DNA from 3 places in the Rhizobium sp. P1_E1 genome. Region 3 is predicted to be linked to each of the others. Evidence: predicted binding sites of a transcription regulator. Region 3 holds the regulator's gene; each other region holds the start of a gene.
The links. Region 3 encodes PhoB, which activates phosphate uptake and scavenging genes when phosphate is short. Its sites were predicted from a motif close to TGTCATNNANCTGTCAT; they were not measured.
Positions count from the first base shown of each region.

Region 1: phnC (phosphonate ABC transporter ATP-binding protein) is a predicted target of PhoB. The motif match lies at 2,284-2,300, and genes of this name have one in related genera.
Region 2: AC1D1Z_RS04020 (BtaA family protein) is a predicted target of PhoB. The motif match lies at 2,037-2,053, and genes of this name have one in related genera.

Region 1 is NZ_JBFUAY010000001.1:258,120-262,302, forward strand. It holds gene AC1D1Z_RS01345 (alpha-D-ribose 1-methylphosphonate 5-phosphate C-P-lyase PhnJ) at 1-128, shown strand, start outside; gene phnK (phosphonate C-P lyase system protein PhnK) at 125-901, shown strand; gene phnL (phosphonate C-P lyase system protein PhnL) at 928-1,635, shown strand; gene AC1D1Z_RS01360 (DapH/DapD/GlmU-related protein) at 1,632-2,249, shown strand; gene phnC (phosphonate ABC transporter ATP-binding protein) at 2,367-3,212, shown strand; gene phnD (phosphonate ABC transporter substrate-binding protein) at 3,299-4,183, shown strand, end outside.
Region 2 is NZ_JBFUAY010000005.1:70,574-74,756, reverse strand. It holds gene AC1D1Z_RS04030 (lytic transglycosylase domain-containing protein) at 1-416, shown strand, start outside; gene AC1D1Z_RS04025 (serine hydrolase domain-containing protein) at 456-1,880, opposite strand; gene AC1D1Z_RS04020 (BtaA family protein) at 2,098-3,342, shown strand; gene AC1D1Z_RS04015 (class I SAM-dependent methyltransferase) at 3,339-4,013, shown strand; gene AC1D1Z_RS04010 (glycoside hydrolase family 25 protein) at 4,139-4,183, shown strand, end outside.
Region 3 is NZ_JBFUAY010000006.1:96,132-100,314, reverse strand. It holds gene pstA (phosphate ABC transporter permease PstA) at 1-420, shown strand, start outside; gene pstB (phosphate ABC transporter ATP-binding protein PstB) at 436-1,251, shown strand; gene phoU (phosphate signaling complex protein PhoU) at 1,296-2,009, shown strand; gene phoB (phosphate regulon transcriptional regulator PhoB) at 2,144-2,827, shown strand; gene AC1D1Z_RS04655 (GcrA family cell cycle regulator) at 3,009-3,542, opposite strand; gene AC1D1Z_RS04650 (aspartate aminotransferase family protein) at 3,963-4,183, shown strand, end outside.

The DNA.
Region 1 (4,183 bases), on a different contig from region 3:
ATCTCGACGAAGTGGTTCTCGACGACAAGGGCGGGCGGATGTTCGTCTGCTCCGACACCGATCATTGCGAAGACCGCCGCGCGCACGGACATGCCGGCGAGATGCTGGCCCGGGAGGCTGCAGAATGAGCGATACGCCCCTCCTCAAAGTCCATGACGTTTCGAAATTCTACGGCAACCGCATCGGCTGCCGCGACGTCTCCTTCGAGCTCTGGCCCGGCGAAGTGCTGGCCATCGTCGGCGAGTCCGGCTCCGGCAAGACGACGCTGCTCAACTGCCTCTCCACCCGGTTGCTGCCGAGCACCGGCAGCGTCGAATATCACATGCGCGACGGCAGCTACCGCGACCTCTACCGCATGAACGAGGCCGAGCGGCGCTTCCTGATGCGCACCGATTGGGGCTTCGTGCACCAGAATCCGGCCGATGGCCTGCGCATGACCGTCTCAGCCGGCGCCAATGTTGGCGAACGGCTGATGGCGATCGGCGACCGGCACTACGGCAAGATCCGCGCTTCGGCGATCGACTGGCTCGAACGCGTCGAGATCGACGCCGACCGCATCGACGACCAGCCGCGCGCCTTTTCAGGCGGCATGCGCCAGCGCCTGCAGATCGCCCGCAACCTCGTCACCGGGCCGCGGCTCGTCTTCATGGACGAGCCGACCGGCGGCCTCGACGTCTCAGTGCAGGCGCGCCTGCTCGATCTGGTCCGCGGCCTCGTCAACGATCTCGGTCTCTCGGCCATCATCGTCACCCACGATCTCGCCGTCGCCCGCCTGCTCTCGCACCGGATGATGGTGATGAAGGACGGCTACGTCATCGAACACGGGCTTACCGACCGCGTGCTCGACGATCCGCGCGAACCCTACACGCAGTTGCTCGTCTCCTCGATCCTGCAGGTCTGAGGTCCTAAACCAAGGAAGAAGAAATCATGGCAACGCCCCTCGTCGTTTCCGAAGTCTCGAAGAGCTTCACCATGCATCTGCGCGACGGCATCAAGCTACCTGTCGTCTCCGATGTCGCCTTCTCGGTCGCATCGGGCGAATGCGTCGTGCTCGGTGGCCCATCGGGCATCGGCAAGAGCTCGCTGCTCAAGATGATCTACGGCAATTATGCCGTCGACACCGGCCAGATCCTCATCCGTCACAATGACCGCATCGTCGATCTCGCCTCCGCCGATCCGCGCACCGTGCTCAACGTCCGCCGCGATACGCTCGGCTATGTCAGCCAGTTCCTGCGCACCGTGCCGCGCGTCGCGGCGATCGACGTGGTTGCCGAACCGCTGGTGGCACGCGGCGAGGACGCCGTCACGGCGCGGGAAAAGGCGGGCGCCCTGCTTGCCGGGCTCAATCTGCCGGAAACGCTCTGGCAGCTTCCGCCCGCCACCTTCTCCGGCGGCGAGCAGCAACGCGTCAACATCGCGCGCGGCTTCATCACCGAGCATACGATCCTGCTTCTCGACGAACCCACAGCCTCGCTCGATGCCAGGAACCGTGCCGTCGTCGTCGGCATGATCGCGGAAAAGAAGAAGGCGGGGGTGGCCCTTCTCGGCATCTTCCACGACGAAGAGGTGCGCGAAGCCGTCGCCGACCGCATCCTCGACGTCCAGCAATTCTCACCGAGAAAGATCGCTGCATGAGCCGCAAACTGGGTATCGAGCCCTATTTTCATGAGACGGCGTCCGTCAGCGATTCCACCTTCGGGCGCTATACGGAGGTCTCTGAACGCTGCCGCATCAGCGAGGCCACGTTCGGCGACTATTCCTACATCATGCAGGACGGCTCCGTCTGGTGTGCGACGATCGGCAAGTTCGTCAATATCGCCGCCGCCGTGCGCATCAACGCCACCAACCATCCGACCTGGCGCGCGACGCTGCATCATTTCACCTATCGCGCCGCCGACTACTGGCCGGATGGCGACATGGAGACGGACTTCTTCGCCTGGCGGCGCGCAAACCGCGTGACGATCGGCAACGACGTCTGGATCGGCCACGGGGCGACCATTCTGCCGGGCGTCAACGTCGGCAACGGCGCGGTGATCGGAGCCGGCGCCGTCGTCTCGAAGGACGTCGCGCCCTATACGATCGTCGGCGGCGTGCCGGCAAAGCTCATCCGCGAGCGCTTTCCAGGAGAGGTCGGCGAACGGATGGACAGGCTTTCCTGGTGGGACTGGGAGCATGACCGGCTGCGCCAGGCGCTCCCGGATTTCCGCAACCTGAGCGCGGAAGATTTTCTGTCCCGTTACGGCGTTTAAACCCCCGATATAGGGGCGGAGAATTGTGACAGGACTTACACAAATATGACATGTGAGGTTCATCAAGCGGGACTAATGCGATGCTGACCAAGGCCTGGATCGCAAGGGAAGAGCATGATGTTCGAGCTGAAGAATGTCACACGTCGTTTCGGAAAAAAGCTCGCCGTCGATTCCGTCACGCTCGCCATTCCTCAGGGCCAGATGGTCGGCATCATCGGCCGCTCCGGCGCCGGCAAGTCGACGCTGCTGCGCATGATCAACCGCCTTCAGGAGCCGAGCTCCGGCTCCATTCATTTCGCCGGCGTCGAGGTCTCCGGGCTTCGCGGCCACGCGTTGCGCAATTGGCAGCGCGACTGCGCGATGATCTTCCAGCAGTTCAACCTGGTGCCGCGCCTCGACGTCCTCACCAATGTCATGCTTGGCCGCCTCAATCATCGCTCGACGCTTATGAGCCTGCTCAACATCTTCACTCGCGAGGAACGCGTGCGTGCCATCGCGGCTCTCGAACGCCTCGGCATCGAGCAGACGGCGCTGCAGGCAGCCGGCACGCTTTCCGGCGGCCAGCAGCAGCGCGTGGCGATCGCCCGCGCGCTGATGCAGAACCCGAAGATGGTTCTCGCCGACGAGCCGATCGCCTCGCTCGATCCGCTGAACGCCAAGATCGTCATGGATGCGCTGCGCGATATCAACGAGCGCGAGGGCATCACCGTCGTCACCAACCTTCACACGCTCGACACCGCCCGCAACTATTGTGAGCGCATCGTCGGCATGGCCGGCGGCCGCGTCGTCTTCGACGGCAAGCCCTCGGAGCTGACCGCCGAAGCGGTGAAGGAAATCTACGGGACGGACAAGGACGGCGCCGGCATCGACGAAACGGTGACCTCCACATCGATCAATATCGCCCCCGAGCGGGCAGACCATCAATCCGCCGGCACACAGCCGCTGGCGCTGGCCGGCCTCTGAGAGAGGCAGCCGCGATCGAGCGCCCGCGTCAAGGGCACACTTCTTCGTAACGGGAAGGCCGGGGACACCGGTCAATAGGAGAGAACATGTTGAAGAAAGCACTCTTTGCGGCAACGGCGCTCTTCGCGCTCGCCGGCGCTGCCCACACTGCAGACCTCAAGGAATTCCGCATCGGCATCCTCGGCGGCGAAAACGAAACCGACCGCCTGCGCAACTATGCCTGCCTTGCCGACCATCTGAAGCAGGAATTCGGCTTCGAGAAGGTTTCGCTCTTCCCGGCCGCCGACTATGACGGCGTGATCCAGGGCCTGCTCGGTGGCACGCTCGACTTCGCCGAACTCGGCGCCTCCGGCTACGCCGCCGTCTACATCAAGGATTCGAAGGCTGTCACGCCGATCCTGACGACGCAGCAGAAGGACGGCTCGACGGGTTATTACTCGATCGGCCTTGCTCTGAAGTCCTCCGGCATCAAGTCCATCAAGGACGCCAAGGGCAAGAAGCTCGGCTACGCCGATCCGGATTCCACCTCCGGCTACCTCGTTCCGCTGACGCAGATCCCGAAGGACACGGGCATGCCGAACGACAAGTTCTTCGCCTCGACCCAGTTCAACGGCGGTCACGAGAACAACCTTCTCGCTGCCTATGACGGCAAGGTCGACATTGCCGTCGACGATAGCTCGGGCATCGGCGACTTCAAGGACGGCTACACCTCCGGTACCTTCCGCAAGGAAGTCGACAAGGGCGCCGTCGATCCGAACAAGCTGGTCGAAGTATGGCGTTCGCCGCTGATCCCGAACGGCCCGCTCGTCGTTCGCAACGCTCTCGGCGAAGAGTGGCAGACGAAGCTTGCAGCCTTCTTCACGGCTCTGCCGGAGAAGGATCACAAGTGCTTCGCCGCTGTCGAAGGCGGCGATTACAAGGGCTACGCGCCTGTCAAGCACGACTTCTACAATGCCGTCGTCGACGTCCGT
Region 2 (4,183 bases), on a different contig from region 3:
CGCCGACGGCGCCCCCGATGTTCAGCGACGACGACAAAGACGATGCGCCGACGGTCGAGAAGAGCTTCGTCACCAAACTCATCGCCAAATATTCGAAGGTCTACGAGATTCCCGAGACGTTGCTCCACCGCATCGTCCATCGCGAGAGCCGCTATAATCCGAAGGCCTACAACAAGCGCGGCTATTTCGGCCTCATGCAGATCAAGTACAACACCGCCAAGTCCATGGGTTATGACGGTGCCCCGGGCGGCCTCTTCGATGCCGAGACCAACATCAAATATGCCGCGAAATATCTGCGCGGCGCCTGGCTCGTCTCCGACAATAAGGAAGACGATGCCGTCCGCCTCTATGCGCGCGGCTATTATTATGACGCCAAGCGCAAGGGCATGACCGACATCGCCCAAGGCAACTACTGACACCAAGGCAATTGCTGAAACGGCGATCGCAGCTCCGGCCTATGGCTGCGGCTGCGCCTTTTGTTGTGACCCGGCCTGCTGTTTCGGCTCCCCCGGTTGCGGCACGGCGGCCAGGATCTTCTTCAGCAGCGTCTGCGGCTGATAGTCGAGCCGGCTTGGCGTCAGGCCGAGCCGGACGACGACCAGATTGGCGGAAGGCACGATCGCCATGCTCTGCCCGTCATGCCCCGTCAGCCAGAACGTATCCTCCGGCAGTCCGAACGCGGCGCTTGGGCCGCCAGGAGCGAGCCAGGCTTGGCCTTGCGTATACCGCCCGTTCGACGCTGCCGTCGGGGTACGCATGGCGCCGACGAAACCCTCCGGCAGCAGCCGCTGGCCGTTCCACACGCCATCCTGCAGCAGGAACTGCCCGAAGCGCGCCCAGTCATGCGCCGTCGCATAGAGATAGGAGCTTCCGGCAAACGTGCCGCGCGCATCGAGTTCGAACACCGCGCTCGTCATGCCGAGCGGCGAAAACAACGCGTCGTGCGGATAGGAAAAGGCGGCCTGCGCATTGCCGACCCTGTCCATCCAGATGCGTGACAAGAGCACGGCCGTACCGCTCGAATAGCGGAAGCGCTGGCCGGGTGCTGCCTCCATCGGCGCATTGGCCGGCAGCGATACCATGTCGGGATCGAGATAGAGCATGCGCGTCACATCGGCGACGTCGCCATAGTCCTCGTTGAAGGCAAGGCCGCTCTCCATGCCGAGCAGGTCGGAAACCTTGATCCTGGCGCGCGCATCGTTCTTCCACTGCGCCAGCAGGTTATCATCGTCAAAGGAGATCTTGCCGTCGAGCATCAGCCGGCCGAGGACCGCCGCATTCACGGTCTTCGTCATCGACCAGCCGATGAGCGGCGTCTTTGCCGAGAAGCCGGGGCCATAGGCTTCGGCGACGATGCGGCCATCGCGCACCACGACGATCGCCCGCATTGCAGGGCCGGCCACGCCGGCATCGGCAAGCAGCGCGGCGATCTTGCCGTCCGCCGGGTTGCCGGTGCCCTCGCCCTCCGGCCACAAGGCGTCATTCGGCTGCATCTTGGCCGGTGGATCGAAGGGCGCTGCATTCGCCGCCGCCTCGAAATTGCCGTCCGGCACGCTCGCGCAGCCGAAAGCGCCGCGATAGAGCGCATAACTCGGCGCAAACAGTCCCATGAAGCGCGCCGTCACGCGGTCGTTGTCGCGGTCGACGCTGACACGCACGAGCCGCAGCAGCGGATTTCCGGGCGCCTGGACATCGTCATGAAGCACATCCTCGGCCCCCCGGCCGGCGATGAAGACATTGGAGCAGACGATCTTGGCGGCATAGCCGTCGCCGACGCTGAGCAGTTCCGGCGGCCGGATGAAGAGCCAGCTGGCGGCAGTGATGACGAGGAGAACGAGAAGGAGAGCAAGCGCCTTCAGGATACGCAGGACAAATCGCATGGCATTCCTCCATGCCGGGAGAGAAGCAGGAATCACACGCGCCGGAAAGGGGCCGAAGCGAAGAACGGCCATCGTCCCGATCACTTTCCCAGGAGAGCCATCCCGGTTGCTCGCCCGAGGAGGTCGAAGCCTCCGAAGAACGGCGCCCACAGCCCGCGTCATCAAACTGTAGCAGAGGCGCGCTACACGCCCTGAACGCTAAAAAGGTGACAGACTCATGTCAGAATTTGCACCGGATGCCGGCTTCCGCAAGAACCGGAAACTCAAGGACGCCCTTCTCCGCCATAAGGCCTTTTCGAAGGATGGCTTTTCCGAGCGTCTCTTCGGCCTTCTCTTCTCCGGCCTCGTCTATCCGCAGATCTGGGAGGATCCGGATCTCGACATGCAGGCGATGGAGCTGAAGCCCAACCATCGCATCGTCACCATCGGCTCTGGCGGCTGCAACATGCTCGCCTATCTCTCCAAGGCGCCGGCCTCGATCGACGTCGTCGATCTCAACCCGCACCACATCGCGCTGAACCGCCTAAAGCTTGCCGCCTTCAAGCATCTTCCCGGCCATGCCGATCTCGTCCGCTTCCTGGCGATGCCGAACGAGAAGTCGAACAGCCGCGCTTACGACCAGCATCTCGCCGCCCGTCTCGATGAGGCAACCCGTAGCTACTGGAACGGCCGCAAGTTCGGCCGCCGCCGCGTCACCGTTTTTGACCGCAACATTTACGAGACGGGCCTGCTCGGCCGCTTCATCGGCGCCGCCCACCTTCTTGCCCGCCTGCATGGCGTCAAACTGCGCGAGATGACCAAAACCCGCTCGATCCGCGAGCAGCGCCAGTTCTTCGACGAGCAGATCGCGCCGCTCTTCGAAAAGCCGGTCGTGCGCTGGATCACCGGCCGCAAGAGCTCGCTCTTCGGCCTCGGCATTCCGCCGCAGCAATATGACGAACTTGCGAGCCTTGCCGCCGATCATTCGATCGCGCCGGTGCTGAAGCACCGCCTGGAAAAGCTCGCCTGTCATTTCCCGATGAGCGACAACTATTTTGCCTGGCAGGCCTTCGGCCGCCGCTACGGCACCGAAACGGAAGGCCCGCTGCCGACCTATTTGAAGTCGGAGCACTATCAGGTGATCCGCGCCAATGTCGACCGCGTCAACGTCCACCACGCAAGCTTCACCGAGCTTCTGGCTCGCGAGCCGGCCGCCTCGCGCGACCGCTACATCCTGCTCGACGCACAGGACTGGATGACGGACGAGCAGTTGAACGACGTCTGGACGGAAATCACCCGCACGGCGCGCGACGGCGCCCGCGTGATCTTCCGCACCGCCGCCGAAAAAAGCATCATCGAAGGCCGTCTGGCTCCGGCGATCCGCGACCAATGGGATTACTTCGAGGAGAAGTCGCTTGAACTGACCGCGCTCGATCGCTCGGCAATCTACGGCGGCTTCCATATTTACGGGAAGAAGGCGTGAACAAGGTCAGCACTGAGACGGCAGGAAAGAGTGATGAACATGCCAGCCTCATGGATGGCATCTACCGCTACCAGCGGCACATCTACGACCTGACCCGCAAATATTATCTTCTCGGCCGCGACAGCACGATCCGCAATCTCGACGTTCCCGAAGGCGGCACCCTGCTTGAAGTCGGCTGCGGCACCGGGCGCAACATGGCCTTCGCCCACAGGCATTTCCCGACCGCCAAGCTGTTCGGCCTCGACATTTCCCAGGAAATGCTGATTTCGGCGCGCAAGACCTTCGCCACCAAGGCGACGATCCCGGAATTCCGCGTCGCCGACGCCACGGCGTTCACGCCGCGCGAATTCGGCGTCAGCGGCTTCGACCGCATCCTGATTTCCTATGCCCTGTCGATGATCCCGGACTGGGAGCGCGCCGTCGATGCATCGATCGCCGCACTCAATCCCGGCGGCCAGCTGCACATCGTCGATTTCGGCCAGCAGGAAGGCTTGCCGGCCTGGTTCCGGCGCATGCTGCAGTCCTGGCTTGCGAAATTCCACGTCACCCCGCGCCCCGATCTGCGTGAGGTTCTGGAAGCGCAAGCCCATGAAAACAACGCGATATTGTTGTTCGATACCGCCGGCGGTGGTTATGCCTGGCGGGCTGCCATTATCAGCAAGCGCTTATAATTCGCTTGAAACTAACCGATTTTTTACGTTGATATGGTGAAAAGAGGGTTATCCTCTGCTGACTCGTCTTTTTCGAAGGTCAAGTTGTGGGGCAAAAAGATCATTCGAGTTACGACGGGACGCCTATGCGCCGGCTTTTGTTTTGCGTTTTGCCCCTGGCCATCATGCTG
Region 3 (4,183 bases):
ACGCTGATGACCCTGCCGACGATCATCATCGCGACGCGTGCGGCGCTGCGCGCCGTGCCGCCGTCGATCCGTGCCGCAGCGCTCGGCCTCGGGGCGTCGAAGATGCAGATGGTGTTTCACCATGTTCTGCCGCTCGCCATGCCCGGCATCCTCACCGGCACGATCATCGGCCTGGCGCATGCGCTCGGCGAAACCGCGCCGCTGCTCTTGATCGGCATGGTCGCCTTCGTCGCCAACGCGCCGACGACACCGCTCGATCCCTCGACGGCTCTGCCCGTGCAGGTCTATATGTGGGCCAACGAGGCCGAACGTGCCTTCGTTGAGCGTACTTCGGGTGCCATCATCGTCCTGCTCCTGTTCCTGATCGTCATGAACATGGGCGCCATCCTCTTGCGTCGTCGCTTCGAGCGCCGCTGGTAAACGGAGTTAAACATCATGAACATGTTGACAGAAGCTGCAGTTGAAAAGGCGCTGGATCACAAGATGAGCAACGTCCCGTATAAGATGATCGGAAAGGATGTCTCGGTTTACTACGGCGAAAAGCGCGCGCTTTTCGATGTGAACCTGAACATCCGCGAAAACACCGTAACCGCCCTGATCGGCCCGTCTGGCTGCGGCAAGTCGACCTTCCTGCGCAGCCTCAACCGCATGAACGACACGATCGACGGCTGCCGCGTCACCGGCAAGATCACGCTTGATACCGACGATATCTATGATCCCGATATCGACGTCGTCGAACTTCGCGCCCGCGTCGGCATGGTCTTCCAGAAGCCGAACCCGTTCCCGAAGACGATCTATGAAAACGTCTCCTACGGCCCGCGCATCCATGGCCTTGCCAAGTCGAAGGCCGATCTCGACCAGATCGTCGAGACCAGCCTGCAGCGCGCCGGTCTCTGGAACGAAGTCAAGGACCGCGTGCACGAATCCGGCACCGGCCTGTCGGGCGGTCAGCAGCAGCGCCTCTGCATTGCCCGTGCCGTCGCCGTCAGCCCTGAAGTCATCCTGATGGACGAGCCCTGCTCGGCGCTCGACCCGATCGCCACCGCCAAGGTCGAGGAGCTGATCCACGAGCTGCGCGAGAACTACACGATCGTCATCGTCACCCACTCCATGCAGCAGGCCGCGCGCGTCTCGCAGCGCACCGCCATGTTCCACCTCGGCAATCTCGTCGAGGAGAACGACACCGACAAGATGTTCACCAATCCCGACGATCCGCGCACCCAGGACTACATCATGGGTCGCTTCGGCTGATCTTGGCGACACCAAGCCTTCCCGTTATTCGAGGATAAAGCCCCATGGCATCGACACATATTTTTTCTGCCTATGATGATGATTTGAAGTTCCTGTCCAGGCGGATTTCCGAAATGGGCGGCCTGGCCGAGCAGATGGTCAGCGAAGCCGTGCGCGCTCTCGTCAACGGCGATACCGCGCTGGCGCAGAAGGTCATCTCCGACGACGTGATCCTCGATCACGCCGAACGCGAAATCGGCGACAAGGCGATCGTCACCATCGCCCGCCGTCAGCCGATGGCTTCGGACCTGCGCGAAATCATGGGTTCGATCCGCATCGCCGCCGATCTCGAACGTGTCGGCGACCTCGGCAAGAACACCGCCAAGCGCGTCATCGCCGTCCAAAGCACCGGCGTTCCCCGCAAGCTCGCTCGCGGCCTCGAGCATCTGTCCGAGCTGGCGCTCGTTCAGCTCAAGGAAGTGCTCGACGTCTACACCAATCGTTCCGCCGACAAGGCGAATGCGATCCGCGAACGGGACAATGAGATCGACGCGATGTACACCTCGCTGTTCCGCGAGCTCCTGACCTACATGATGGAAGATCCGCGCAACATCACCAGCTGCACACATCTTCTCTTCTGCGCCAAGAACATCGAGCGCATCGGCGACCACGCCACCAACATCGCTGAGACGATCTATTACATGACGACAGGCGCTCAGCCGGAAGGCGACCGTCCGAAGGACGACAGCGCCAACACCGTCGGCGCGGTCACCGAATAACCGCCCACACCCCGCCACTTGCGTGCGCGCCCATCCGGGCGCGCACGAGGTCGCAGCCAATTTCTGAATTTGCGCAGGATGCATTGCTTAAATCACCCCCGGTTTAAGGATCATGCGCGAGGAGACCGACACGCATGATCCCGAGAGTTGCAGTTGTTGAAGACGAGGAAGCCCTCAGCGTGCTTCTTCGCTACAATCTCGAAGCGGAAGGCTTCGAGGTCGATACCATCCTTCGTGGCGACGAAGCCGAAATGCGGCTTCAGGAGCGCACGCCCGATCTTCTCATCCTCGATTGGATGCTGCCCGGCGTCTCCGGCATCGAGCTCTGCCGGCGTCTGCGCATGCGGCCGGAAACCGAGCGCCTGCCGATCATCATGCTGACGGCGCGCGGCGAAGAAAGCGAGCGTGTTCGCGGATTGTCGACGGGCGCCGACGATTATGTCGTCAAGCCCTTCTCGACCCCCGAGCTCGTTGCCCGCGTCAAGGCGATGCTGCGGCGCGCCCGCCCCGAGGTGCTGTCGACGGTACTGAAATGCGGTGACATCGAGCTCGACCGCGAGACCCATCGCGTCCATCGCAAGACCCGCGAAGTCCGCCTCGGCCCCACCGAATTCCGCCTGTTGGAATTCCTGATGTCGTCACCGGGTCGGGTCTTCTCCCGCTCGCAGCTTCTGGACGGCGTCTGGGGCCACGATATCTATGTCGACGAGCGCACCGTCGACGTCCATGTCGGCCGCCTGCGCAAGGCGCTGAATTTTTCCAACATGCAGGACGTCATCCGCACCGTCCGCGGCGCCGGTTATTCGATGGAAGCCTGAGGGCTTCCATTTGAGTTGCTGACAAATCCCTGGCAAAACCGCGACGTCATCCTCGGCCTCGTGCCGAGGATCTGCGCTCGGCACAAGGCCGAGCATGACGGAGGAAAACCTGAGCTTCCATCCAGCAACAAAAAAACGGGCCACTCGGCCCGTTTCTGCATTCTAACGATGGTCAGCCCGCTCAGCTGGCCCGCGCGGCTGCCCGGCGGCGTTCGTTGACCGGCTGGTAGGCAAGCTTCTGGTGGTAGCTGCAATAGGGCGAATTGTCGGGGGATTCGCAGCCGCAGAAATGGAAGTCGTCCTTCAGCGGATCGCCGACCGGCCACTTGCAGGTGCGTTCGGTCAGTTCCGTCAGGCCGAGGCGTCGGGAAATCGGCACGACCACGTTGCCTCTCGGCACGTATTCCATTTCCTCGATCGTTTCGATCTCGATCTCTTCCTTCAGCATGGTCGCGCCCTGCTGGCGGGTAACGGTGCGCGTGGCGACCCGTGAGGTGTAGTTCGGTGCGCGCGGCGCCGATGTATTGCGCTTTGGCGTTCGTGCGGCGGTGTTGGTGCCGCCAGCCTTGGCACGGCCTGGAAGGCTCAGCCGGTGCACTTTGCCGATGACCGCATTTCTGCTGACTCCGCCAAGCTGCGCAGCGATCTGGCTGGCGCTCAGTCCTTCGGCCCAAAGTTTCTTGAGTTTCTCGACCCGCTCGTCTGTCCAGTTCATGCCCTGTCTCCACCTTTTGCGTTGGTGATGGCAGAATCCCTCACCGTTGTCCCGGGAGCTCCGAAACAAGAAACGCTTGATCAATTTTGGTGACTAGTTCCGCCGCATGCAGTCTAGTAATTGATCTTTAACCTAGTGTGAGGCTGACTCCGTGACAAGAGTCGCATGAATCCGGATGAATCGAATTCGTAGTTTTCCCCAACTTGCTGCCTCTGCGTGGCATTTCTGCAATAATGCCTGTTGAAGACTGAAAATGCCGCTGTACACCCTTGCTGCATACGCTAAGGGCGCAGTTTTGTTGACATTGCAGCGCGAAAAGGAAATAGTGCCCCTCGCCGCCGCAAGGCGGCATTTTTGATTTTTCGGGCCTGGTTTCCTTAGCCGGAGTCATTGCCCGGCAACTTTGATGGAGATCGCGCCATGGCTGAAGCCGCGCCGCTTTATGACACCTATTCTCGTGCCCCGCTGCGGTTCGAGCGAGGCGAGGGCGTGTGGCTGATCACCGAAAGCGGCGAGCGATATCTCGATTTCGGCGCTGGCGTTGCCGTCACGTCAGTCGGCCACAGCAATCCGCATGTTGTGGGCGCACTGAAGGAGCAGGCCGACAAGGTCTGGCACCTGTCGAACATCTATGAGATCCC